Regions from separate parts of the Paenibacillus sp. cl141a genome, predicted to be linked through region 1. Evidence: a T-box and tRNA genes for the amino acid it is inferred to sense, from the RefSeq annotation. Region 1 holds a T-box; the other regions hold tRNA genes.
The links. The T-box of region 1 lies ahead of leuS (leucine--tRNA ligase). A T-box ahead of a tRNA ligase gene usually reads a tRNA of that ligase, here a tRNA-Leu.
Positions count from the first base shown of each region.

Region 2: it encodes a tRNA-Leu, which carries the amino acid that the T-box ahead of leuS (leucine--tRNA ligase) is inferred to sense. The anticodon was not compared.
Region 3: it encodes a tRNA-Leu, which carries the amino acid that the T-box ahead of leuS (leucine--tRNA ligase) is inferred to sense. The anticodon was not compared.
Region 4: it encodes a tRNA-Leu, which carries the amino acid that the T-box ahead of leuS (leucine--tRNA ligase) is inferred to sense. The anticodon was not compared.

Region 1 covers NZ_FNZO01000009.1:82,981-88,374, forward strand. Annotated here, with positions in the region: gene comER (late competence protein ComER) at 1-738, shown strand, start outside; gene leuS (leucine--tRNA ligase) at 719-3,160, opposite strand; T-box leader at 3,250-3,510, opposite strand; gene BMX45_RS22150 (AraC family transcriptional regulator) at 3,551-4,432, opposite strand; gene BMX45_RS22155 (Gfo/Idh/MocA family protein) at 4,517-5,394, opposite strand, start outside.
Region 2 covers NZ_FNZO01000002.1:253,322-258,715, reverse strand. Annotated here, with positions in the region: gene BMX45_RS06365 (PepSY-associated TM helix domain-containing protein) at 1-9, shown strand, start outside; gene BMX45_RS06360 (FixH family protein) at 50-526, shown strand; gene BMX45_RS06355 (thiol-disulfide oxidoreductase DCC family protein) at 538-963, opposite strand; gene BMX45_RS06350 (hypothetical protein) at 1,049-1,324, opposite strand; gene BMX45_RS06345 (zinc ribbon domain-containing protein) at 1,414-1,656, opposite strand; gene BMX45_RS06340 (organic hydroperoxide resistance protein) at 1,788-2,207, opposite strand; tRNA gene BMX45_RS06335 (tRNA-Leu) at 2,395-2,477, opposite strand; gene BMX45_RS06330 (helix-turn-helix domain-containing protein) at 2,581-2,946, opposite strand; gene BMX45_RS06325 (hypothetical protein) at 3,125-3,766, shown strand; gene BMX45_RS06320 (alpha/beta hydrolase) at 3,865-5,394, opposite strand, start outside.
Region 3 covers NZ_FNZO01000002.1:886,440-891,833, forward strand. Annotated here, with positions in the region: gene BMX45_RS09160 (glycerol-3-phosphate responsive antiterminator) at 1-375, shown strand, start outside; gene BMX45_RS09165 (MgtC/SapB family protein) at 418-1,131, shown strand; gene BMX45_RS09170 (lysoplasmalogenase) at 1,256-1,939, opposite strand; gene BMX45_RS09175 (copper amine oxidase N-terminal domain-containing protein) at 2,130-3,107, shown strand; tRNA gene BMX45_RS09180 (tRNA-Leu) at 3,240-3,323, shown strand; gene BMX45_RS09185 (WD40/YVTN/BNR-like repeat-containing protein) at 3,510-4,235, shown strand; gene BMX45_RS09190 (hypothetical protein) at 4,335-4,526, opposite strand; gene BMX45_RS09195 (helix-turn-helix domain-containing protein) at 4,698-5,297, opposite strand.
Region 4 covers NZ_FNZO01000002.1:961,468-966,861, forward strand. Annotated here, with positions in the region: gene BMX45_RS09540 (YkvI family membrane protein) at 1-485, opposite strand, end outside; gene BMX45_RS09545 (xanthine phosphoribosyltransferase) at 738-1,307, shown strand; gene BMX45_RS09550 (hypothetical protein) at 1,519-1,848, shown strand; gene BMX45_RS09555 (hypothetical protein) at 1,967-2,185, shown strand; gene BMX45_RS09560 (carboxymuconolactone decarboxylase family protein) at 2,255-2,584, shown strand; gene BMX45_RS09565 (YhjD family protein) at 2,668-3,087, opposite strand; tRNA gene BMX45_RS09570 (tRNA-Leu) at 3,266-3,349, shown strand; gene BMX45_RS09580 (divergent polysaccharide deacetylase family protein) at 3,769-4,656, shown strand; gene BMX45_RS09585 (methyl-accepting chemotaxis protein) at 4,831-5,394, opposite strand, start outside.

The DNA of each region.
Region 1 (5,394 bases):
AGCCCTGAAAAGCCGCTGCAGCTGGCAAAACGTCATCCCGGTCTGACGGTATGCAGCTGTAACACGGAGACGGCTTCTCAAAGCGACCTGCTATTCCTATGTATCAAGCCGCTGGAATTCAAAGCGGTCATCGGCGAAATCAAGGATCGGCTCGAACCCCGGCAAATCGCCATATCCATCACGAGTCCGGTCCAACTGATCCATCTGGAATCATCGCTGCCCTGCAAGGTAGCGAAAATCATACCGAGCATCACTAACATCACCGGAGGCGGAGCATCGTTATGCATGTATGGTTCCCGAATAAAAGAAGAAGACAGGCAGCTTATAGAAAGCCTCCTGTCTTATATCAGCAGGCCGCTCAAGATACTGGAATCGCACACGCGAATCACTTCCGATTTCTCCAGCTGCGGGCCTGCTTTTTTAAGTTTATTCATGGAAAAATGGATCGATGCTGCCGTTGAAATGACCGGAATCGACCGCAGGTCCCTCAATGCATTAGCTGGCGAAATGCTGCTTGGCACCGGCAAGCTGCTAACGGAGGAGGGCTTCTCCCCCGAAGAGCTGCAAAAGCGGGTGGCGGTTCCCGGAGGCATCACGGCCCAGGCTCTGGCACTGCTGGAATCGAACCTGGACGGGTTGTTCTACCAATTGATCCAAACCACACACGAAAAGTATGAGGAGGATTTGGCCAAACTGGATGCTGCCTTCGGTTTTACGATTAACCGGCCACGATATTGACCAGTTTACCCGGTACGGCAATGATTTTGCGAATACTCTTGCCTTCCAGCGCCTGCTTGACATTTGGAAGGGAGAGGCTATGTTGTTGCATGGCTTCTTGGTCCATGTCTTTCGCGATTTTGGCGCGTTCCACGATTTTGCCGTTGACTTGCACCACGATCTCGACTTCTGCCTCTACGGTCCAAGCCTCGTCAAACTCAGGCCATGGCACGTAGGTCACGCTCTCCGTGTAGCCTAAACGGCTCCACAGCTCTTCAGCCAGGTGAGGGGCAAGCGGGGAAAGCAGTTGGACGAAGTTCTCCATCGCCTTGCGAGGAAGCACTTCGCTCTTGTACCCCTCGTTGATGAATATCATCAACTGGCTGATCGCTGTGTTAAAACGCAGATGCTCAAAGTCGTCGGTCACTTTCTTAATCGTTTTGTGCAGCGTGCGTTTGAATTCGTCCGTACCCTCGCCATCCACGATTTTAGGATTCAATTGACCGTCGTCTCCGATGAACAGACGCCATACGCGGGAAAGGAAACGGTGCGTTCCTTCAACGCCGTTGGTGTTCCATGGCTTCGTCGCTTCCAGCGGCCCCATGAACATCTCGTATACGCGCAGCGTGTCAGCGCCATACTCGTTCACGATATCGTCCGGATTGATGACGTTGCCGCGGGATTTACTCATTTTCTCATTGTTGTTCCCCAGGATCATGCCCTGATTTACCAGCTTCTGGAAAGGCTCCTTCGTATCGACGACGCCCAGGTCATACAATACTTTGTGCCAGAAGCGCGCATACAGCAAGTGAAGCACAGCATGCTCCACGCCGCCGATGTACAGGTCAACCGGCAGCCATTCCTTCTGCTTCTCCTTGGAGCACAGTTCGTCCTGGTTATCCGGATCGATGTAACGCAGGTAGTACCAGCAGCTGCCGGCCCACTGCGGCATCGTATTGGTTTCGCGGCGGGCTTTCATGCCCGTTTCGGGATCAATTGTTTCCACCCACTCCGTCACGTTGGCCAGCGGCGATTCGCCGGTACCAGACGGTTTAATCTGATCCACATCCGGCAGGAGCAATGGAAGCTGATCTTCCGGCACGGTCTTCATCGTTCCGTCTTCCAGATGCAGAATCGGAATCGGCTCGCCCCAATAGCGTTGACGGCTGAACAGCCAGTCGCGCAGACGGTAGGTTACCTTCTTCTTGCCCTTGCCCTCTTTCTCCAGCCATTCATTCATCGCCTGAATAGCCGCTTCATTATCCAGCCCGTTCAAGAAGCCGGAATTCACGTGCGCGCCGGTGCCGGTATATGCTTCCTCCTCGACGTTTCCGCCTTGAACGACTTCAATGATCGGAAGACCGAATTGCTTCGCAAACTCCCAGTCCCGGCTGTCATGTCCCGGAACCGCCATAATGGCACCGGTGCCGTAGCCGGCAAGCACGTAATCCGCGATCCAAATCGGTACCTTGGCGCCGTTTACCGGATTGACGGCATACGCGCCGGTGAATACGCCGGTTTTATCCTTGGCCAGATCCGTCCGCTCCAGGTCGCTTTTACGTGCTGCCTGATCCTGATAAGCTTTCACCGCTTCACGCTGATCGGCCGTCGCAATCTTGTCCACGAGGTCATGCTCCGGTGCCAGGACGCAGTAGCTTGCGCCGAACAGCGTATCCGGACGAGTGGTGAACACCTCCAGATGACCATCATACCCTTCGATGTCAAAACGGACCTCGGCGCCCGTGGATTTGCCGATCCAGTTGCGCTGCATATCCTTCAGGCTTTCGCTCCAGTCCAGCTCGTCCAGATCCTCCAGCAGGCGATCCGCATATTCGGTAATGCGCAGGATCCATTGGCGCATCGGCTTGCGTACGACCGGATGGCCTCCGCGTTCGCTCTTGCCGTCGATGACCTCCTCGTTCGCCAGCACAGTGCCGAGCGCTTCGCACCAGTTCACCGGAACCTCGGCCACATAGGCCAGGCCGCGTTTATAGAGCTGGATAAAGATCCACTGCGTCCATTTGTAATATTCCGGATCGGTGGTGCTGATCTCGCGGTCCCAATCATACGAGAACCCGAGGGATTTGATCTGGCGGCGGAACGTATCGATATTCTGCACGGTGAACTCCCGAGGATGTTTGCCCGTGTCCATCGCATACTGCTCTGCCGGCAGGCCGAAGGCGTCCCATCCCATCGGATGAAGCACGTTGTATCCGCGCATCCGCTTGTAGCGGGACACGATGTCCGTTGCCGTGTATCCCTCCGGGTGACCTACGTGCAGGCCTGCGCCCGATGGGTACGGAAACATATCCAGCGCGTAAAATTTAGGTTTGGACGAGGCATCTTCCGTTTTAAAGGTTTTGTTCTCATCCCAATACTGCTGCCACTTCGGTTCGATGGCCTGCGGCTGGTAGCCGTGGCCGGTTGGTTGATTGTCCGTCATACTTCATTGCTCCTCCTTCACAGTCGAGAGGCAAGGCTTGCGCCATAGCCCAAAAAAACAAAAAAACCTCATCATCCATAGCGTTGATCGCTAGGGACGAGAGGTTTGATTCCCGTGGTACCACCCTAGTTAGCCAAAGGCATGCTTTGCCTTTCGCTCCCTTTGCATCCTTATCGCGGATAAGACGACGATGCTTCATCGGCCGATTCTGCCGGAATACAGCCCTCCGACGGCCGGGTTAACACCATTGCTCCGAGGCGAGTTCATCCCTATCGTCAACCGGTTTTCACCAGACACCGGCTCTCTGCATGATCGAAATTGGAACGATTGATCCTCATCATCGCGTTCATATTACCGTTTTAATGTGGCTATTATACCCAAAAAGCACGATCAAGTCAACGAAAGCTCTTCTCCGCTTCTACGGTAATGTTCCGGCGTCGTCCCGACCATGGCCTTGAACATCCGGCTGAAATGGGCCAAATGCTTGAACCCGGACGCCTGGCTGATCTCCGTTATGCTCAGATGGGGGTGGAACCTGAGCATGATTTTTGCCTGGTTGATCCGCCGATGATACACATATTTGAACACCGTCGTTCCGGTCACTTCCTTGAATAAGGAGGATAAATAGTGTTTCGTGATATGCATGTCGCGGGCGATTCCCTCCAGCGTCAGATCCAGCATATAATTCTCCTCGACAAACGATACGACATGCTGGACATGCCGCTCCTTCTCCGAGATCGAGTCGTGATCCTGCACGGCGGCCTGGCACCAATCGGCGATGACGTACATCATCTCCTGGATTCGAAGGGTCATCCGCTCCTGACCAAAGCCGGCCGTGGAGGACGACAGGCGGTGTATATCGGCCAGCATCCCTTCGAATTCTTCCCGGTTCTCCCCCGTCAGCGTCATGCGATGATTCCGCAGCGTTTCGAAGGGGTCAAGCAATATCGATTTGGCCGTCTCCGAAAGCCCCTTGCAGATCCAGGCCGGATCAAAATGCAGAATGCTCCTGACATATCTGGAATCGGGTTCAACGTTCGGACAGTGCAGCGTAAGCCCGTTCATCAGGAGCAGATCCCCCGGTTTCAGGGTGAACACGGAATCGCCGATCAAATACGTGCAGCGTCCCTCATGGAAATAATAAATTTCATAAAAAGCATGCGAGTGAAACTGGCCTCCCGACAGCGGCTGATCATTGTAATAGGTCAGATCGAACGGCGCTTGAAGCTGCATGCGGTCAAAGCCTGGCATCATATCGACAGATGAGGTCATCTAGAGAGTCGCCCCTTTAGCGATTTTGGAGTCGTCTAACCCCCAACCCTCAACGTAACGGGGTTTTCTCTATTATAAATGATTTTAGGGAATGCGCACGGCTTCATTTTGGGCAATCACGCACAATTCTCCGGCCTTGAAGGCATGCTCCTGGGACATGGCATGTTCCGTGCGTTCCAGGCAGTCCAGGATAAGCTCCCCGAAAAACGGATAGCCCACTTTCCCCTGGAGTTCCATATGAAACTCTCCTTCACCGTTAACCAAGTACAGATGATCCCCATGCGGATGCCTTGCGATATCGATGTATTTGCGAAGCTCGATGTATCCTTCCGTTCCCAGAATAAAGGTTCTGCCATCGCCCCACGTGCCAAGGCCTCCGGGCGTCAGCCAATCGACGCGGAAATAATTGGTGGCCCCATTGTCTCCCACAAGCGTCGCATCCCCGAAATCCTCCAGCTCGGGGTATTCCGGATTCGCATAATTGCCCACCTTGCTGCTGAGCACCTTGGCATCGCGGCATCCCGCATAAAACAAAAATTGTTCGATCTGGTGGGAGCCGATGTCACACAGAATGCCCCCGTACTGTTGATGACGGAAAAACCAGTCCGGGCGGGAGGACGCATTTAAACGGTGCGGTCCGGTTCCCATCACTTGCACCACTCGCCCGATCGCCCCGTCCTGAATCAGCTTCCCGGCATGGACGGCACTCTCCACATGCAGCCTTTCACTGTAATAGACCATGTATTTCTTGCCCGTCTCCGCGGCTTTCGCGCGTGCAGCGTTCACCTGCTCCAGCGTGGTGAACGGCGTTTTATCCGTGAAATAATCCTTGCCGTGCGACATGACTTTCAGCCCAAGCTCGCACCTCTCCGAAGGAATGGCGGCAGCCGCCACCAGATGAACTTCGGCATCTTCCAGCACCTGGGCCTCGGAGGAAGCCACGGCTGCCTCCGGGTATGCCT
Region 2 (5,394 bases), on a different contig from region 1:
AACGCCTGATTCGCTTAGGACTCAATCAAATATAAGGGGTGGCGGTTTCATGATCGTGAAAGGCCGTATTATTATAACCGTACTGCTATCGGTTCTGCTGCTGAGCGCTTGTTCGGCCAGTCCCGAGGCAGCCGACTGGTATGAAAAAGAAATCCCATTGATGGCCGAGGTGAACATCCCGGATGTATTATCCGTCCAACAGCCGGAGACCATCGAGATTATCCTTACCCAAGACGGCAAAAGAGTGCCCGATGCGGATTTTGTCCACTACGAGCTGTGGAGCCATGACGGTTCCCTGCGGGATCCCATGACGGATGCGGTCGAGGTGGGTGATGGCGTGTATACGGTGACCAAAACCTTCGAAAAAGAGGGGCTGTATTTCATCAAGCTGCACAGCGGCAACAACGGCTCCATCATCATTCCCCAGAAACCGTTCGCCGTCGGCAAACTGTCCGAGGCCGAGCTCGCCTACCTGGAAGCGGGAACTCCGACATTCCAAGAAGGCACGGCAGAACATCATCATTGAAACAAGCGGAATCAGGATAAAAACCGGCGCCGAATGTCCGGCGTCGGGACCATGCATTCACTGGATTGCCCGAACCACCGGTAACGGTTCCTTGCCACCCAGCGGTACACCAGGTTCCGGAAGAAAGGGGGAATCAGGATCAGGACATACAACAGCGGCCAAGGAAAGCGAAGACGCCGCGCAATCCGAAGAGCTCCCGTCGATCTGGTGTAATATCTACCCTGTTCAATCAGCACCATCGTCTCCGGGGAATCTCCATCGAGCCCTCCCTGCCTCAACAGCTCCTGACCGATCTCGGATTGCAGCGAAGCGAACCGGAAAGCCCCCGGGGGATCTCGCTTGATAATGAATTGAGTCAGCCCCTGGCACATATGACACACGCCATCAACCAGCACAATTGCATATTCCTCATGATTTTCGGTTGCACGATCCTTCATATTTTATTCGCTCCCTTCACGCCATAAAAAAAGAAAAAACGCAGGAGCCCTCTCCTACGCTTGATCAAGTACGCTTATTGGTTTATTACTCAGCAGCTTTGTTCAGCCACTCGCCGTCTCTCATCTGCTGGTCGAATTCGTTCGAGAATTTCTCCATGCATTTGCATATGAAATCCTTACGACAAACCGGGCAAGGTACTTTCCCAAGTCGGCTAAGCGCAGTCAGTTTCCATTCCGGGAAGCGGTTATAGAATACGCGAATATCCGTTCCGTCAGCCGTGTGGATAATGAATTCGTAAAGCCCTTCCTTTTCATTGCTTCCAGCTGTGGTCACATTTGCAATCTGCGGTCTGTATGGCATGTTCATCACCCGTTTATTTTATTTAAATTCCTTATGACTGGTTTGTACTTTCTGGTACTTAGTCATATTAAAGAATTTTAAGGGTGATGTCAACCGAAGAACACATCCAGGATCGAGCCCAGCTGCCCCCTCTTTTTACCTTCCAATATATCCGGGTTGAAGACTTCCACATATCCGCAGTTCGTGCAGGAAACAAATAGGAAATGATTGTGCTGGATATCAAACATTTTGCTCAAGCCTGCCCCAGACATCGAGACCTCTTTCGTCTGGCAGTGGTTCCCTCCGCATTTGCTGCATACAAACCGTTCCTCTATCATTTGTTCTATTCGCATTCCAAGCGCCCCTTTCAATGCATAGCTTTAACTGAAGTACGGCGTATCATGTAAAAAGTTTCATATTGAGCGTCTTTAGCCGACAAAAAAGGATGACCCCCATTTTAGAGAGCCATCCGAATCCTCCATCGTTAGCTTACGCTTAACTCCACGTCGATGTTGCCCCGGGTTGCTTTGGAATATGGGCAAAACGCGTGCGCTTTCTTCGCGAGATCCTCCGCCTGGCTTCGTTCGATGCCCGGCATTTCGATCTTCAGCTTCACTGCCAGCTTAAAGCCGTCAGCGCCTTCGTCTTTTCCGATCGACACCTGGGAGTGGATCACGACATCCTTCAGCTCGACGCCCTCCTTGCGGGCGATGTTGGCCAAGGCGCTTTCATAGCAGGCGCCATAACCGGCCGCGAACAGCTGCTCCGGATTGGTTCCGGCTCCGCCCGGACCTCCGAGCTCTTTCGGCATGCTTAATTTGTGATTGAGAACGCCATCGGCAGATTCAACCGAGCCTTCCCGCCCTCCGACGACTTTAACATCTGCTGTGTATAATGGTTTCATGCTCGTTCATCTCCTTCATGCCCTATTATGGTCTCTACATGTACTCTTTAAACTTTCAGGGCAATTTGAAACGATAAACAGGGCATTTCACCATAGATGCAGCGTTATTCCTGCACGCGAAGAACATAACAAAAAAAGCCGCTTATCAAAGGGAATTCCACTTGATAAACAGCTTCTTTATAAAGTATGCGGTAGAGAGGACTCGAACCTCCACGGGTATACACCCACTACCCCCTCAAGATAGCGTGTCTGCCATTCCACCACTACCGCATGTATAAGGGATGTTCTGCAGCGAACATTCCCTATTATACTGCCCTCTTGTTCAAAAGTAAAGCGCCAAAATCTGGGCCTTTGGGTTGGCCGTTTTCATCAGCTAGCTCTTGTCGCTGCGCTTATCCTTCCGATAAGCCGAAAACTCGATGTATTCGCGGATAAATTCCTTCTCATGCTCTGTCAGACCAGACATTAAGGCAGGATCCAAAGATTCCGGATCTACTTCATATTCCCCGCGAGCTTCCTTGACACGGTTGGTCGGACTACCTCTTCCTATAATCAGCCAATCCAGGCTGACGGAAAAAAATGCTGCAATCTCAATCAATTTATTCGTGCTCGGCGTTGTTTTTCCCCTCTTCCAGTCACCAAAATTTCCTGTGCTGATCCCGAGGGTTTCACAAAACGCCTTCTTGGTCATACCCCGGCTTTCTATGAGATGTTCGATTCGTTGGTAAATAGACTGCATCAAACAACCGCCTTCCTATTTCTCTTTAAAAGAAAAATATCTTATGTACGTATTTTTTTTCTTGCATAATGACTTAATTACGTGTATAATCTAAATATATTGCCTAAATTATACCATAGTACTCATGGATCGTCGTATCTTTTACTCATGAGTCTATTCCGTACGAGGAGCGAGTAAATTGCCCTACGATACCATGACCACATCCTGGAATAATGCAGTACACTCCTTGAATAAAGGGCTGATGGTTCTTACCCCGGATGGCATCATAGACAAAATCAACGATCCGCTCATTGCCATGGCCGAAAAATACGGTGTCCCGCCTGACTTTAGGTGGCATGGAGCATCTTTTTTCGATATGACTTCCCGGCACTTGTGTTCTGTATTCGATCCATTTTCCCAGGAGGTGGATTTGCCCTCCGTAAAGGAAGTGATACTGGGCAAGCTGCCTGATTATTCTTTTGAATATGCCGTGGAATGGAATGACCGGCAGAACTGGGTTCTGTGCGAGGTGCTGCCGCTGATGATGAACAAGGACAGCCGTGTTCACGGAGCCATGATATCGTTCACGGATATTACGAAGTTCAAGCACAGGGAACTGCTGCTGGAACAAGCGCTGGCCCACAGCTTCCCTCTTCCAGGACATATCCCGATCTGTGCCGTGTGCAAATATGTTCGCCAAGCGGATGAATGGGAGCCTGTGGAGAGCTATTTGGAGAGCCGCCTCCCCATTGAGTTTACCCATGATATTTGTCCGGATTGCATTCGCAGATTATACCCGAAATATTCTTCCATTCTCGATGATCCGGAATTGCCCGATTAACGACCCGTCTGCATACAACACAGAATAAGCAGCTTCGATATCCCGATGTTCACTGGATTCGAAGCTGCTTATTTATGATTGAGGCATTCTTTGGTTGATTACGCATTCACAAAACGAAGCAGGGGGCTTATGAGGGCCGGCAATATCGAAACATGCCCCTCACCCTCAATTTCGTCGAACGTCGTCTCCAGCACATCTTCATGCCCTCTGAGAAAGGCATAGAGTTCCCTGGCATCCTTCACCATGGACGGCTTCTCCTCGGCCCCCACGTACAAGCGGAGCGACTTGCGCTCCCCGCTTTGTCCTAAACGGGTTTTCCCCTCTTCCCATCGCTGGTACAGCGCGTAATTCTTCCACCACACCGACGGACATGCCGCAATATACCGCGAAAAGGTTTCCGGTCTGGTGAATAAGGTATACAAAGTGAAAAATCCACCGAGCGAGTGTCCGAACAGCGCCTGCTTCGATCGGTTCACTGCATACCGTCGCTCCACGGCCGGCTTCAGCTGCTGCTCGATGAAGGTAAGGAACGCCTCCACCCCGCCCGTCTCCGGCCAATCCATGCCGTTTGGCCGGACAGGCAGTTCAGCGGGATCGGCATATTCCGTAAAGTTATAGAAGCGTTCGCTGCTTACGATAGGGCTGTCACTGTCAAAGCCGATGCCGACGATGAGCGCAGAGGGAATGCCACGAGGTGTGCGGGATTGCAGGCGGATGGCTTCGGCCAGCGTGCCGAAGGTGGCATTGGCATCCAGCGAATATAACACGGGATAACCTCCCTCAGGAGGCGGTCCCATCGGCTCGGCGATGAAAATGCGGTATTCGCGGCCCGTCTCGTCGGACTGCATGGACCAGGTCAGCGTTCCCGGTACGGAAAACAACGAGGCCTTTACTTGGTTATCTTGGTTATCTTGGTTATTATGCGATTCGTGCTTTTCCTGATAATTCGGATCCTCATATTGAGCTCGCCCCTTCGCCGATGCTTGCTCCTCTGCTTCCCCGACGAACAACCACCGCAGCGCATCCGGAAATCTTCTGGACATAAAGATAGGATCATGGGTTCCGTCAGGATCTACCGCCAGCTGCAGCCGCTCAGGGCTCACCCCTTGCTCAAGCCAGAACCGATGGGCCTCCACGTTGTTCACAAACATGTTTTTCTGCGCATTTTGCTTGTACGCCCCTTCAAGCTGTCCGACGGACATATACACCCGCTGCTCTGCCGGCCATTTTCCCTGCTTCCGGATGTAGTCCATCACCCCCTCGTACCATAACGAAGCCGACAGCATGCCGATTCGTCCGAAGGTATCGGGACGCCAATATCCCGCGAACATCGAGATCAAACCGCCAAAGGAACCTCCGATGATGGCCGTATGCTCAGGCGCTGGAAGCGTTCGGTACTGATGGTCTATGTATGCTTTGATGACATCCGCTACCTCATCGACATAAGCTCTCCCCTCCCCGCCGAAAGGAGGATTGCTCTCCAGCAAAGGCTCAGCCGGCCAAGGGGTATACTCACGATTCCGGTTCGTTGTCGAGATTCCGACCAGGATGACCTCTTCCAGCCGGCCTGCCGCAAACAAATGATTCAAATAGTTCAGGCAGTCCGTGAACATATCTCCTTCATCTTG
Region 3 (5,394 bases), on a different contig from region 1:
GATAAGACGGGAGTTAAGTACTTGGCTGAGAAGGTTGGCATCGACGGGATTGTCACGACAAAAAACACGGCGATTGTGGAAGCAAAGAAGCTGGGCTTGTTAACGGTTCAGCGTCTGTTCGTATTTGACTCCGTCTCCCTGGACAACGGGATCAAGATGATTAAGGCCTCCAATCCCGATGCCATTGAAGTGCTCCCGGGCATGGTGTGCCAGCGGATTATGGAACGTATTCGCGCAGAGGTGGACGTGCCTGTCATTGCAGGGGGGCTCATGATCGATTTGGAGGATTTTGATACGGCTCTAAAGAGTGGTGTAATCGGCATATCCACCTCCAGCAAAGAGTTATGGCGCTGGCAGGATGAACATATGGCATAACGAAGAGCCGCCTTACAAGATGAAGATGGGTGGAGATTAGGAATGGATGTGTTTCAACTGGATACGGAGACCATGCTGATGCGGCTGCTGTTCGCTGCATTGCTCGGCGGTTTGATCGGTTGGGAGCGGGAACGCCGGAATAAGCAGGCCGGGTTAAAAACCCATCTCTTGGTTGCCGTCGGATCGACGCTGATTATGCTGACTTCCATCTACGGGTTTGACTCTGCACTAATCAATCATCCCAATGCGAGGTTTGATCCTGCCCGGCTGGCAGCACAGGTTGTAAGCGGTATCGGTTTTCTTGGTGCCGGAGCCATATTGCGGCGTTCCAATCATATCATTTCAGGTCTGACCACGGCCGCCACGTTATGGGTGGCAGCGGCTATCGGTTTAAGCGTGGGCTCCGGTTTTTACTGGCCTGCAATCATCACGACAGCGATCGTTCTGGTCAGCACGCTGGTGCTGAATAAATTGGAATCGAGGTTTCTCTTTATCAAAAAGTCCGGCAGCTTAAAGATTATCATCGAGGCGGGTGACCGTCCGGTACATGTAAGCACGATTACGGAGTTGCTGCAAAAGGCCAATATGACGGTGGAAGGCATGATCGTGAACAATGACACGACGGAAGACGATTCGACCAAGGTAACGATGGAATTCCGGGTATATTCTTTCAACAGCAAGGGAATTAACGGATTGTTCGAGCAGTTGTGGCAGGTAGAGGGGATTAAGCAGGTTCGCATGAACTGGCGTGATTAAGGACTCGGCGTTGCTTCGTTGCTTGATGGGGGAGTTTTGGACCGACAAATCATGGAACATGGAGCGGTGAAATGTCCTGTAAAGGCTGAGCCCGGGGGAACCCGGACTCGGCTTTTTTGGTTTTCTAATGGATGGAGGAAGCATTGAGTGACGAGTCGCCCCTGTTCCGCGCTTTCGTCCAGTTAAAAGCCGAGATGCTTCTGGCTATCAGAAACTGGGCTGCATAATACGTGGTCATGATCCATACGTTCGAATAAAGGATATCGGAAACAAACATGTTCCAGGACAGGATCGAGTCCGAGATGACAAAGAGCAGACTTCCAAGCAAGGCTAACTGGTTTCCGGTCATGACGGAGGTCCAGAGCATGGTCGAGATGACCACAATATAAGCGATGACGGGAAATATCAAAGCCTGCTCCCCATGTGAGTTGAGAGAGGTCACCAATTGAAAGCCCATCCAGACCGAATAGGCCGCAATCGGAACGATGCTGAGGAGGCGGGGAAGCGAATATCGCCATTGTCCCAGGAAGCTGACCGTATAGAACAGGTGACCGATCAGAAAAAAGGTAAGGCCGACGACAAACCAGATCAGCGTACCGTCACCGATCATGCAGAAGAACAGTCCCGATAACAGAAGATAGTGAACCTTCGTGGCACGGGGCGGGAATTGCCGATATGCAAACAGGATGATGAGCCACATGGGGATGAGCTTGAACAGCAGTTTGACGAGCATGGGCTCGGAAGGAATGAAGAAAATGTAAAGCAGACTCATGATCAGGATGAACAATGGCAGCAGATATCGTTTCAAATCAAATCCCCCCGGCAGAAATGTAATCTCATGCTTAGACAAGTTCTTCCTCAGCGTCCCAATTCCTCTTTCCTGATCCTTGGCTGTATAAAAGGTATGTTGAATTAATATAAATGGGGCTAGCCTCTGTAATAGATGTTTTATAATGGAAATGGGAAGTGAACTGAGCTGAAGGAGGGGAGAGTTTGTGATGAAGAAACGTCAAGGAGTGAAAAAGCTGCTGGCCGGTATGATGGCAGCGATAGGGATCGCCGGTTTCCTGTTTGGAGGAGAAGAAGTTTGGGCTTCGGGCACATCTTCAGACAAACCCATTGAAATTAGGGTCAATGGCGGCAAATTGCTGTTGGATTCGCCTGCTTTTATTCATCAAGGGAGGGTGATGGTGCCATTCCGCGGCATTTCGGAAGCTATGGGTGCCGACGTGCGTTGGAATCAAGCCGATCGGACGGCGATCGTAAGCAATGGCAAACATACGACGAGTTATACCGTTGGGCATACCCATGCCGTGAAGGACGGCAAGGACGTAACCCTGGATGCTCCGCCACTTCTCAAGGAGGGACGAGTTTACATCCCGCTCCGTTTCTCGGCTGAAGGGCTTGGAGGCAAGGTGTCCTGGGATAACAAGGCTAAAGAAGCTATGATTTATCCGCAACTCACGCCGAAAGAGGCAGAAGCCGCGCTGTCCAAAATCAGTGCTGAAGCGATCGAATTGTTAAAAAACAAGGATTTTGAGAAGCTGGCCGAACTCGCTCATCCAGACGGAATCACCTTCTCACCGTATGCTCACGTCGACCGGCAGAAGGACGTAACGCTCAGCAAGCAGCAGCTGCGGCAGGGATTGAACTACGACGCCGTTTACCGATGGGGTGAGTTTGACGGCAGCGGAGAATCGATTTCGATGACTTTTGATGACTATTACAAGAAATTCATTTATTCGCTGGACTTTGCGAAGGCGCCATGGATCGGATACAACCAATCGAAGAGCGAAGGAAATACGGCGAACAATGCCAGCAGCCAGTATAGAGAGGCCGGCATCGTTGAGTATTATTATGATGGAGTTGATCCTGATTATGCGGGCATGGACTGGGAAAGCCTGCGGCTAGTGTTTGAGCGGTATGAGGATCGTTGGGTATTGTCCGGCATCATACATGATCAATGGACGATCTGAGACTGGCCTGATTAGTTGAAACCATGATGAAATAATGGTTTCGACATTTTTTTTGAAAAAATCCTTGCTTTTTAACTTGGGGCGTAATATACTCTTAATTACGGTGATCAACGATCACGACTTACATAATATGCGGTCGTGGCGGAATTGGCAGACGCGCACGGTTCAGGTCCGTGTGGGCTTACCCCCGTGGAGGTTCGAGTCCTCTCGACCGCATCTATGAGCAAAGCTGTTTTTCAAGTGGAATTCGACTTGAAGAACAGCTTTTTTTCGTTCCTCTTCATGTGGAAATCGCGTTATACTGAATAGGAGGGACCGTTCCGTATGAGGCTGATGGAATGGGACGACTAGCGTAAACAGCCGTTACGGTTGGTTACTTAGAACATAAAGGGGTGTGATCGCATGATAAAACCTCGAAACAGGATGGGCATTATGCTGATGATGTTGATCGCAGTCAGCGTAGCTGTCGGATGCCAGTCATCGGATAAAGGGAATGGGGCCGGGCCTTTGCCGACTGAGGCATTGGTGAATTCCCCCAAGGGAGATATTCCTGAGACAACGCCGCCTTCCGGCACGGATGAGCCCTCGGGCCATACGGATGGCAGCGCAGGAAACGGTTCCGCAGCAGACACGCAAGAAGATCCAGCGGCCGAACCCGATGTGGATTTATCGGATGTGACGGCAGTCCGGCTCGTTAATCATAACTCCGGCTGGATCGGGGGAGAAGGCTGGATTGCTTTTAGTGATGACGGAGGCACGGAATGGGAGGTTCAAGCTCAGCCGAAGGGCACAGTACGCCAAATCTTTGCGCTGAACGGAAAGCAGGCCTGGACCGTGATGGAGAATAACGATCTGTATCGTACGACGGATGGCGGAGAAACATGGAACCGGATAGGAAGCACGCCGAATGCCGGCTTTCTCCATTTCATCTCGCCTGAAACGGGATTCAGCGGTCAAGCCAAAACCGAGGACGGAGGCAAGACCTGGAGCATTCAGGATATGCCGGATACGACCACCCGAGGCAATGACCAAAGAGCCGCCACTGACGGAGTCGTTCAACATTTCAAAAACGATGGCGTTAAGCCTGGGAAATTATACGTTATAAACGAGACGAAGACCCATAACTAATCATAACAAAGCAGACCGGAAAATTACCGGCCTGCTTTTTTGAGCTTATGCCTAAATGTTCATCAAGAATCAGGCAGAACGACGAGCCTCGCATGGTTCTTAAGGGAGCTCTTTGAATATTCTTCGGGAGCCTGCCCAAAGACCGGCTGCAATTCCAAAAAAACCGAAGAGGGAAACCAGGACCATCAGATTGTAGGAGTGCCATCCGAGCAGGAATCCGATGCCGCTTCCCATGGTCGTTCCAGCCAACAATCCCAGTGAAGCGCCGATTTCCTTCTGACGCAGCTTCATTCGTCAGTCACCTCATTCCTGGCTGCTTTCGTATGCCCGATGTTACTTGTATTCCCTGAAAACCTCAAACTATGCCATGACACAAAATAAGCCCGGCTTGGCCGAATGGAGTCCGGCAAGCAGAGCATTTGTGTCAGATCATAAGTATGGTTATTGGTTTAACGGCTAGTTTTATCGGGACTCTTGCTTCAGTGCGCAATCTGCGAATAACACAGACTTAGGGATTCGGAAGAACTGTTCCGCTTTCTCCTGGAATGCTGCTGAAGGTACGGTGCCTTGGTGCAGCCATTTGCGGAACGTGCCGGGATGCACGCCGATCCAGCGGCTGACATCGCTCACCGACAAATCATGAACCATGCACAGGCCTGTCAGAATCCGATTGCTGACCGGAGAGCGTGTCAGGGTGCGTTTCATGAATCGGGAAGGCGCTGGCTGACAGATCAAGGGCGACTTGTCCAGCAATTCTTCTCTGAAGAGAATGTGGCGGGGGTAACCCAAGTAGTCGCAGGCTTTCTCCAGGTTGTTTTTTCCGGGAACGCGTCCCTCATATACCCAGGCGCTGACGCTACGGGAGGATACTCCCAGTTCCTCGGCCAATTGCGACAATTTGATATCGTTGGCCATAAGTACGGCTAACAGGACGCGGTTACGAATTTGGCAGCGGGTCGGCCGACGAAAGCGCTTGACTCGCACGCCTTTCCCCAAATATTTACGATTGATCAGGGACCACGCCTCAATGGAGTGTTTTTCTTGCTGCAGTTGTGTAGGCATAATTCCTCCGATTTTTTTAACACAATACTACAATATTCGACACCAGCTTTTCAATAGCCAATCATTAAACATTTGTTTCCATTTCGTTGTTACATGA
Region 4 (5,394 bases), on a different contig from region 1:
AGCGTTTGAGAGATCACCGCCACCGATAAGGTCAGCATCATGGGCACGACGAGACTGTTCATCGTCATGATGGACTGGATGCCTTTTCTGAGAATAAAAAAAGTCCCGATCATCGTGACAAACAATCCGGTCTGATAACTCAAATTCAGGTGCTCCACAAACACGGAACCGGCACCGGCAAGCATGATGCTGTTCACCCCGAGCAGAATGACAAACATGAAGAGGCTGATCCAGACGCCGGCTTTCTCGCCAAACAGGAATTTGTTCAAATCCTCAAAGGATTTGGCTCCGATCCGCCTCGATATCGTCATGATTTTCGTGCCGAGCCAGATGAATAATCCCGTCGTAAGCACAATGGTCAGTGTAGCCCAGTGGCCGTACTGGGTAAAGAATTGAAGGATTTCACGGCCGGTAGCAAAGCCCGCGCCAACGACGGTTCCGATATATGTAAAGGCGATCTGTAAAACACGTATAAAATTACGCAAGCCTCGCGTCCCCCTTGAAAGTTAATCGTTCTGCATAGTACAAGGTATGCTTGGCTGAGCCGGGACATGACTTCTACCTGTCCAAGGCCTGCTACTGGAGGGGATTTGGAGGCATAGCGCCAAACAGCGGAAAGCTATGTCAGGAATTATGACGGGAACTAGCAAGTTAAATGACGGAGCATCCGTTTGTACTTGCCGTATAGGGAGGAATATGTTACTTTTACGACAAAGGAATCATGGGAGGTCTTTGGGATGGATTGGTTAAAGGAGCGGATTGTTAAAGAAGGCGTCGTGTTGTCGGATCAGGTGCTGAAGCTGGATGCCCTGCTGACGCATCAGGTTGATCCGGCATTGATTATGGATATGGGCCGGGAATTTGCTGCGAGATTTAAAGAGAGCGGCGTGACCAAGGTCGTTACGCTGGAATCTTCGGGCATATCGGTTGCCTTTGCCGCAGCGCTTGAATTGGGAGTCCCCATGGTATTCGCCCGTCGCAAAAAAACGCTGCTCGCCGATCCAGACGCCTTATGCGAGCGGGTGCCGTCTTTCACCAAAGGCATTGTCACGGATATCATGGTGTCGCGCCAGTTTATCGGCGAGGGCGATAAAGTGCTCTTCATCGATGACATTATTGCAAACGGGGACGCCGCGAGAGGGCTGATCAAAATCATTGATCGGGCCGGGGCGGAATTAATCGGGCTTGGCGTCGTGATCGAAAAGAGCTTCCAAGCCGGGGCGAGAACGCTGCGCGAACAGCATGTTCACGTGGAATCGCTTGTCACCATATCGTCGCTTGAGGATGGGAAGATTTCGTTCAGCTAAAACTTAGGGTCTCCTTAGGCTTGTCTTCGACCGATTGTCACGGGCTGGGTCTTAGGTCATGAACGGTTGTACCCTACTCTAAACGAAGAGAAAAAATGGTAAATTGAAGTAAATGATAATGCGATTTCCGCCTAAAATCTCAACTAAATCTTTTCGCCTCCGTGATTTTCGCTTATAATAAAGAGGTAGGCAAGAGAGAGGAGGCAGCAACATGGGGAAACAACCTGTAACCGAGCCGTTTTTGATTGAGAAGCTGAATGAAGCGAAGGTACATTTTGAACGTGCTTTGGATTGTAAACATACGGAGTTTGATGATCTATATCCCTATATGATTGAACATCCTCAGTTCTTCTGGTACAAACGCTATGTTGCCTGGTCAGAACTGCTGACGATTGCCGGATTGTGCGAGGAGGTTTCCTTCGAATGGAAGGACCAGTTTACGCCTCAGCAGGTCGAATATATCGAGAAGCGCGTCATGTCTTCCACCGTGCTGGATTATTGGTACGAGAAGAATGATAGCATCGAGCCGGCTCAGCGTTAATGGGTATATAGAACATCTCTTAATCGGGGTGTTTATCGATATCGCAACGCATTCAAAAGACCTAAATGATCTCATTTAGGTCTTTTTTTGCACAGTAAGTGATGAAGGAGGAATGGCGATGATCAGTGATGAAAGACTCGATGAACTGCGGCTCTCCGGCGAGCTGGTCCGGGTTGTGCGGGATGGGCTGGAGACCAATGATATTATAGGGTTCGTCGTAGCCTGGGACCCGGAGCAGGTTATCATCCGCCGCAGAAACCGGCGGGTCGTTAAACTGGATCGGCGCTACAGCTACCAGCTCAAAAAAGAGCCAAGAGTCAGCCCGGTCGAAGAATAAGCATAGATCTCGAATTCGTAGGACAACTTAACCTCGGAACTATTTTTACGGGAAGAGGTGCTTTTGGTTATGGAAATGTCCAATGACAAGGTCTCGGCATACAAGAATGAAATTCTGAATTTGAAGCAGAGCATGCCGGACATGGCAGAAGCGTATCATCAGTTCACCGGCGTTTGCTTTCAGGATGGCGAGCTGGATGCGAGAACGAAGCAACTGATCGCGCTCGGGATCGGATTGTTTGCCAACAATGAGCTGTGTACCTTCTACCATATGGAGGAAGCCCGTGCCAAGGGAGCCTCGGATGCTCAGATCATGGAGGCCGTAGCCGTGGCGTCTGCCGCCAGCGCGGGACATGCTCTCTCGCAGGGACTGACCCGCGTGCAGCATAACCTTCATTGATCTGTGATAAAAAATAACCGTCTCTCCCGCAACGCTTGTACAGCCGGGGAGGCGGTTATTCTTTCGTTTAAGGAACGGCGATGTTAGCGCGCGAAAGCAGCGGCGGGAGGATGGGCTTGCTCGGAGGAATCGCTCTCGGGCGGAACCAGTCCGAGATACGCTCGCATGCGATCCATCATCTCCTCACGGAAGGATGGCCATAGAATGTTCATCGATCCGATGTACCCCCGGCAAGCATATCGTGCCTGAATCCCGTCTTGGCTTTGACCGATGTCATATACCTTGATCGCCCGCTTGGTGAATTCCTGCTTCACCTCGCGAAGAAGCACTGCAGCACGTTTGGCGCCGTTGCCCACAACCTCTACGTACAATTGAGGAGTTTTGAAAACCCCGCTCTCCTGAATGATCCGGCAATCCCGTTCAAACACCTTATGAATGAACATCAGCAGCAGGTAACTCTTGATCAACGCCCGTTCTTCCGTTGTAACAGCCTGTATGGCCATCAACATCACCGCCTTTATATAGAAAATGGATATCGAATGGGAACTTATGTTCTTATTTTAACCGAAAACAAGGTTTTTAATCAAGTTCAAAAAAAGTGTTGACTCGATTTATTTAGCGTGATATTATATATCTTGTCGCCGCTGATAAGAGCTTGGCTCAAAGGTGAACAACATATATGCGGTCGTGGCGGAATTGGCAGACGCGCACGGTTCAGGTCCGTGTGGGCTTACCCCCGTGGAGGTTCGAGTCCTCTCGACCGCATCTAATGAGAGAGCTCGTAAACTGTTCTTGCAGTTTACGAGCTTTTTTGCTTTGGAATTCTTGGGACAGTGCGATGCAATCGATAGTCAATGCGGCACAGGCCGAAAGTACTGCGCAGCTCCCGGCGCTGCAACGAATAAGAAAGCCCAACGGTCTTACCGTGGCCGGCAATTCTCTGCAATTCGTCGGAAATGCGCTGCAGGTGATTGCGGGAGCGGAGGGTTCCATCGGAATGCGAACAAGACGTTTTCCTGCGATGCGAAAGCGTTTGTTTCTATTTTCTGGCGCTTTAGAAAACTCTTGTGCCGGTCCATGCCGAATACAATCATTTATGCTTGTACTTACATATTTGAATGGATTTTCTCAAACAATACGGATAGGTAAGGCTATCCTGAGAATGAGTGGAAAGGGGCGTAACAATGCGGAAAAGATATAGAATATCGGTCGTCTTGCTGTGCATGGTATGGGGGATCGCGAACGGAGCACAGATCGGTTACGGGGCGGGGGTGGTTAGTGCAGCTGATTCGTTCAACCAAAACCCAGAACCCCAAAACGTGCACGAAGAATCCGGTCGCAGCAGATCCGTCCAGGAAAAGAAGCCGAATAAGCTGGCCGTCATTATCGATGATTTTGGCAATGATCAGAAAGGGACCGAGGAGATGCTCAATCTGCCTGTCAAAATCACGGTAGCCGTTATGCCGTTTTTGCCGACGAGCAAGAAAGATGCCGAGGCCGCGCACCGTCAGGGGCATGACGTCATTATTCATATGCCCATGGAGCCTAAGCAGGGCCGGTCTTCTTGGCTTGGACCGGGTGCTATCTTAAGTTCGCTCACCGATGAGGAAATTCGCAAACGCATGGAAGAGGCAATTGATTCGGTTCCTTATGCCGTTGGGATTAATAATCACATGGGCTCCAAGGTTACCGGGGATGAACGGGTCATGTCCATCGTGCTCGACGTCTGTAGGGAGAGAGGACTGTTTTTCGTCGACAGCAAAACGAATTACTACAGCGTGGTCGGCAAACTGGCAGCATCGAGGGGAATGCCTTCCATCGCCAACGATATCTTCCTGGATGACGTTCATACCGTACAGCATGTAAGCAAGCAGCTGCAGACCGCGGCGAAGCATGCGGAGGAGAGAACTTCCTGCATTGCAATCGGCCATGTTGGTGTATATGGAATCCGGACGGCAGAGGCGCTAAAAGGCGCGATCCCGGAACTGCAAAAGAAGGTGGAGTTCGTCGGGATCAGCGATCTCGTCAGGGAGCGCTCGAGCTGGCGGCCTGATCCGTTGGGCTCGTATTAGATTTCCATGAGCTCCCGAAACAGGTGCGCAATCGTGGAGTAACGAGTGAAGGTCCAACCGTTGAGATCATCCGAGACCGGGTATAAGTATAAAAAGAACGGCCTTCCGCGCAAGAGTCCCGGTGATTCCGAGATTCATGCTTGGAAGGCTGTATATATGTTGCATTTCGCTGTTTTACCGGATGCGGGCATCGGTGAGTTTGAATTGACCTACTAACTGCTGCATCGATTTCGCTATGGCTTCGACATTGCCGGAGGTGTACCTTACGCTTTCAATTTCCTGCGACAGCTCCTGCACTTTGCTCTCCACATCCTTGGAAATCTTTCGGTTCTCCTTGCTGACCGAAGCGATTTTCTCCATCAGCTGAACCACTTCATCCACGGCCTGATGCTTGCGCAGATCGTCTTCGGCTGCGGCGGCAAGCAGCTCGGAAGCCGCGGAAACCAGCAGGTTTCCTTCTTCCACGACCCGGGTCCCTTCCTTCATCGATAGCACGGCGTGCTGGGCGTCCTGATAGATATGGCCGATAATCCGGTGGACCTCTTCCGTGGACTGTCTGGTCAGTTCGGACAGCTTGCGGATTTCGGTTGCAACGACGGAAAAACCTTGTCCGTGTTCTCCAACCCGTGCGGCTTCAATGGAAGCATTCAGAGCCAGCAAATGGGTTTGGGAGGATATTTGTTCGATCGCGTGCAGCACGCTTGTAACTTCCTGAACAGTTCCCATGAACGTGCGAAT